Undibacterium sp. 5I1: one gene and its partner. The protein of the gene in region 2 interacts with the protein of the main gene of each other region in a pairwise test. Links are inferred from orthologs where the notes say so. Each region holds a gene or a part of one and is shown on either strand. Other genes may lie near its edges.

Evidence for each region.
Region 1: the proteins of hfq (region 2) and rho interact in binary tests that used the Escherichia coli proteins (3 or more experiments, as listed by UniProt). The link is inferred for Undibacterium sp. 5I1 from one-to-one orthologs.

Annotation. Positions count from the first base shown.
Region 1 is NZ_JAVIWI010000001.1:348,963-352,040, forward strand. The notes cover bases 1-2,800. They hold rho (transcription termination factor Rho), read right to left. Parts: upstream 2,132-2,800; coding sequence 869-2,131; downstream 1-868. Other genes in these bases: RGU72_RS21355 (hypothetical protein), read left to right, coding at 69-242; RGU72_RS01480 (hypothetical protein), read left to right, coding at 246-419; trxA (thioredoxin TrxA), read right to left, coding at 2,412-2,738. In the rest of the region: RGU72_RS01495 (PD-(D/E)XK nuclease family protein), read left to right, coding at 3,066-3,078. UniProt on the Escherichia coli protein: Facilitates transcription termination by a mechanism that involves Rho binding to the nascent RNA, activation of Rho's RNA-dependent ATPase activity, and release of the mRNA from the DNA template.
Region 2 is NZ_JAVIWI010000001.1:1,606,334-1,609,234, forward strand. It holds hfq (RNA chaperone Hfq), read right to left. Parts: upstream 1,619-2,901; coding sequence 1,382-1,618; downstream 1-1,381. Other genes in the region: hflK (FtsH protease activity modulator HflK), read right to left, coding at 1-156; hflX (GTPase HflX), read right to left, coding at 219-1,343; der (ribosome biogenesis GTPase Der), read right to left, coding at 1,761-2,901. UniProt on the Escherichia coli protein: RNA chaperone that binds small regulatory RNA (sRNAs) and mRNAs to facilitate mRNA translational regulation in response to envelope stress, environmental stress and changes in metabolite concentrations.

The DNA.
Region 1 (3,078 bases), 1.3 Mb from region 2 along the record:
TCTTTATTGTGGATGTGGGCGCTGGCATTACACAACCAATCTTCCGCGCCCTCGCGATTGGCGCGCTGGTGTCCGGTGCCAAAGCGCGCAAAACGCAAGCCTTGGCACAATATGTACAAAGTGTGCAAGGCGCGTTCCGCGACGTGCATGATGCGCTGGTCAACACGGCTGCTAATGAGCAAATTTATGCGGCAGGTAGTCGTCGTGTCACAGCGTTAAAAAGACTCACTGCGTATAGCTGACTTGTGTTACAAAAACGGTACAGCAGCTATCTCTATGTACTCAGCGCGCAGCTTGATTTACAGCAAGCCCAATCGACTTTGACTGATACTCAGCGGGCACATCTGGCTGCTGTTGTCAGCATCTACAAAGCCGTCGGCGGTGGTTGGGATAAGTCAGAGAAACTCGCTGCTAAGTAACCGTTTAATTAAAATAAGGGGGGTATACGCCGAAAATACCCTTAATGTCCATAGGTTATTTGGACGTTAAAATATACTGTAGTGAGTATATTTAACCCAGAATTTCCATTGGTACAGCGACAAGTGTGCCTTTGGCGGATTGAATGGCTAGACGCGACGACGACGCAATCTGCCTCTTGCCAGGAGGAGCGACAACGTCAGGCAGTTCGCCAAAGGCACAATTGTCTCTGTAGCGCTCCCACTCGAATCGCGGTGGTGCTATCCCTCCGAAGACCGCATGTCGTCTGCTTTTTTTGCGAAGTGATAGCGGTCTAATGGAAAATCTGGGTTTACAGGTCGAATCAATCAGTTTCGCCTTTTAAAGGTGCGGTGCTAACCTGAATCACAAAATGAAAAAGCCATCCTTTAAGATGGCTTTTTTTAACTGAGATTCAAATTGAGACTAAGACTTAATTCCCACGACGCATCATTTCAAAAAACTCTGCATTGTTCTTAGTTGCCTTCATTTTGTCGAGGATGAATTCCATCGCTTCGATTTCGTCCATGCTATATAGCAACTTGCGCAAAATCCAGATTTTTTGCAATTGATCAGGTTTGATGAGTAACTCTTCACGGCGCGTGCCGGACTTGTTCAAATTGATCGCAGGGTAAGTACGTTTCTCAGCCAGACGGCGTTCGAGATGCACTTCCATGTTGCCGGTACCTTTAAATTCTTCATAGATCACATCATCCATGCGGCTACCAGTTTCGATCAGTGCAGTAGCGATAATGGTCAGTGAGCCACCTTCCTCTACGTTACGTGCAGCGCCGAAGAAGCGCTTCGGACGTTGCAGCGCATTTGCATCAACACCACCTGTCAATACCTTACCAGAGGCCGGAATGACAGTATTGTAAGCACGTGCCAGACGGGTGATCGAGTCGAGCAGAATGACCACGTCCTTTTTCATTTCGACTAGGCGCTTGGCTTTTTCCAGCACCATCTCAGCGACTTGTACGTGACGGGTAGCTGGTTCATCAAACGTCGATGCAACAACTTCACCGCGTACGGAGCGTTGCATCTCAGTCACTTCTTCCGGGCGTTCGTCAATCAGCAAGACGATCATCGTAACGTCTGGATGATTGGTGGTAATGGCATGCGCAATATGTTGCAGCATGACGGATTTACCGGATTTAGGTGACGCTACTAATAAGCCGCGCTGGCCTTTGCCGATAGGGGCGATCAGATCAATGATACGGCCAGTGGTGTTTTCTTCACCACGCATATCACGTTCTAATTGCAAGACTTTGTTTGGATGCAGCGGTGTTAAGTTTTCAAACAGAATACGGTGTTTGGAGGCTTCTGGCGCTTCGCCATTGACCTTGTCCACTTTGACCAGGGCGAAATAACGTTCGCCATCTTTTGGTGTGCGGACTTCACCCTCAATCGAATCGCCTGTGTGCAGGTTGAATCGTCGGATCTGTGAAGGAGAGATATAAATATCGTCGGTAGATGCCATGTAACTGGCATCGGGCGAGCGCAAGAAGCCAAAGCCGTCTGGCAATACTTCTAAGGCGCCATCGCCAAAAATTTGTTCGCCGGATTTGGCGCGTTTTTTCAGGATTGCGAACATAAGTTCTTGTTTGCGCATCCGTGCTGCGTTGTCAATGTCTAAACCGATGGCCATTTCTAGCAAGGCTGAGACGTGTAACGCCTTTAATTCTGATAAGTGCATGTTGAGTGTCCCGGGATGGGATAAGTAGGTGGGGGAGTGAACAGAGGTGAACTACAGGATGGTGTTTTTAGGATTTCTGCTATTTTTTGCCGCTTCTCATTATTTTTTTGAGAACGAACAAAAAATTGATTGTCGATTTGGTTTTTTAAATATCTTTTTAAAGCGCGTTTTTATAAAAACGTTTTTAAATCTAAATGAACGACGCCTTAACGCCGCTCATCTTTTTATAGCTGTGCATTTTACCTTACTTATCTAAGAATATTCTGTAACTTAAACTATCTTAAATATTGCTGTCGATAAATGCAGTCAATTGACCTTTTGCTAATGCGCCGACTTTTTGTGCTGCAGCAGCGCCATCTTTGAACAAAATCAAAGTAGGAATGCCACGAATACCAAATTTAGCTGGAACAGCTTGATTTGCATCGACATCCATTTTTGCAATGATGATCTTACCATCGTATTCTTTTGCTACTTCTTCCAGAATCGGGGCGATCATTTTGCATGGACCGCACCATTCAGCCCAAAAATCGACTAAAACTGGTTTGTCAGATTTCAACACGTCTGCTTCAAAAGAAGCATCGCTTACATATTTGATGTTTTCGCTCATGGAATCCTCATTCGAGGGAAAAATTAAAGGGGGTACAGCGCCACAGAAATAATAACTGAAATCGACTGGTAGGATCTTTGATCTACATCATCGATGATGACGCTTCCGGTAGAACAATTAATATCTGGAGGCGATCTGCACAAATTCAATGCTTTTGAACGGTGCAACACTGGATTCAGTGATGTCTAGTGGCAAACTACGCGTCAAATAATAACCTATTTTTTATAAAAGTGGGATCAAGCTCTGAAATTGCGTAGTCTGTCGCATAAAATGCGCTTATCTAAAGCTTGTCATTTACTAAAAAATCACGAAAATTCTTGAAACTCCATGCGATCTTCCA
Region 2 (2,901 bases):
AATGCGTTCATTAAAGTCGCGCCATAATTTCTCTAAATCGGGTGGGCCCTCAGGTGGCTTCTTGCCATCCTTGTCGTTATTTTGAGAGCCACGACCCCACTGAGGATCGTTCAACGACATCGTTAAGCCAATTTTTTTTAGAAGTGAAACGAACATTCTGTCGTTATCCAATAAAATAATGAGTTGAACTACAAATAGACTTAATACTGAATAAATTTTTAGACAAACCGCGCATCATCAAACTGGGCGATCTCTACTGGATTATTTCTTTTTAATGCGTAGTCTTTAGCAAACTCTGTAACCGCTTGCCGCAACAAACCTACTCCGGCACCAGTTTGCGCACTCAAAAAAACTCTTTGAATTTTATCATACTCACCTAGCTCCAAACTCGGCTCCAAACCAGCCAAATCGATCTTATTCCAAACCAATAATTGAGGAATATGGTCAGCACCGATCTCTTTCAATACGTCATTAACTTGTTGAATTTGGTCTAAGCGCACTGGGCTACTTGCATCAACTATATGCAACAACAGATCGGCATGAATTGTCTCTTCCAAAGTAGCACGAAATGCATCGACCAATTGATGCGGTAGTTCCCTGATGAACCCTACCGTGTCAGATATCACGACACTACCTGCATCGGCAAGATACAAACGTCGTGATGTAGTGTCTAACGTAGCAAACAACTGGTCTGCTGCGTAAGCACCCGCCTTCGTCAACGAATTAAATAACGTAGATTTACCCGCATTGGTATAACCAACCAAAGATACTGAAAAGGTGTGGCTTCTACCACGCGAACGTCTTTGTGTTTCACGCTGCTTATGCAACTTACCCATACGAGCTTTAAGTGCTTTAACTCGATCCCCGATTAAACGGCGATCAGTTTCAAGCTGAGTCTCTCCAGGCCCGCGCAAACCAATACCACCCTTTTGTCGCTCCAGATGAGTCCAGCCGCGTATCAACCTTGTAGCAAGATGCTGCAACTGCGCTAATTCGACTTGGACTTTACCTTCATGACTATGAGCACGCTGCGCGAAAATATCAAGAATCAGACTAGTTCTGTCGACCACCCGTATTTTCAAACGTCGCTCTAAATTCCGCTGTTGTGCAGGTGATAATGCATGATTAAAGATTGCAATATCGAGCTCAGCATCAGCAATGGTATTTGCAATCTCATCCGCTTTACCAGAGCCCACAAATAACGCAGCATCAGGACTAGAGCGCTTGCAGGTAATGGTTGTGATGGGCTCTGCCCCCGCAGATTGGGAGAGCAGAGATAGTTCTTCTAAACTAGCGGCAAAATCATCTTTACCGAAGTCCACACCGATTAAAACGGCGCGCATAGAAAAATTTTATTTTTCAAAAAATAAATGCCTAATAATTACTCGGGCTCTGACTCAGTATTGATGGTCACAGCACGTGCGGGAACAACAGTAGAAATGGCGTGTTTGTATACCATCTGCGTCACTGTATTACGCAATAAAACTACGTATTGATCAAAAGATTCAATATGACCTTGCAACTTAATGCCATTCACCAAATAGATGGATACAGGAATATGTTCTTTACGAAGTGCGTTCAAGAACGGGTCTTGTAACAGTTGCCCTTTATTACTCATAACAGCTCCAATATGTTGTTGTGATCAGGAGTTGGGGACACATTGCAAAAGTTCAAGAGTCCCAATAGTTGATTACCTTGTAACTGTAATCTATTTTCGCTTGCGCTGCTTGCTAGATCCACCAACGATCAAATGAAAATTCTTATTTTTCAGTTTTAGAGAAAGGATTTTTACCTGAGCGCATTTCTATGCGCAAAGGGGTTCCCACTAAAGAAAAGGTTTCTCGGAAATGTTTTTCCAAATAGCGTTTATATACATCACCAATGGAATCCAAGGCATTGCCGTGAATAACAATAATGGGTGGATTTTGACCGCCTTGGTGGGCATAACGCAGCTTAGGTCTTATCGAGCCTTTACGCTTCGGCTGCTGATGCTCCACAGCTTCTATCAACGCACGAGTTAATTTTGGCGTTGATAAGTTCGCTGTTGCTGCAGCATAAGCAGCATCGACTGATTTCATTAAAGAGGCAATACCGCTAGCTTTTAAAGCAGAAATAAAATGAAACTTAGCAAATGTTAAAAAATTTAGCTTACGTTCAATATCTAATTTGATTTCATCGCGTCTGTCGCTTTGCAAGCCATCCCATTTATTGACACCAATAACTAAGGCTCGTCCAGACTCCAAGATAAAGCCCGCTATATGTGCATCTTGCTCAGATATATCTTGCTGCGCATCGAGCATCAGCAACACGACATTTGCTTCCGAAACCGATTGTAAAGTTTTGACTACAGAAAATTTTTCTATTGCCTCAAACACTTTTCCACGGCGGCGAATACCCGCTGTGTCAATCAAAGTGTAATGTTTTCCATCGCGCTCAAAAGGAATTTCAATCGAATCACGGGTAGTACCGGGCATATCAAATGCTATGACCCGATCCTCGCCTAATAGTGTGTTAACTAAAGTTGATTTACCAACATTGGGACGCCCAACTATCGCGAGCTTGATTCCCCTTACGACATCATCTGGCTCCTCCAATTCTGGAGGTCTTTGCGCAAACGCAATGTCTAACGACTCCTCAACTAAATCTGTTACGCCATCTCCGTGCGCTGCTGAAATGACGTACGGATCGCCTAACCCTAATTCATAAAAATCGGCTGTAACAGAGCTATATTTCATACCCTCAGCTTTATTTACTACCAACATCACGGAGCGTCCAGATTTTCGCAAAAAATCCGTAATAGTTTTATCATGCGGAGTCAAACCCTGACGTCCATCAACGATAAACACAACCACATCAGCCTCAGCTACAGCCTGCTTAGTTTGCTTAGCCATTTCATGCATG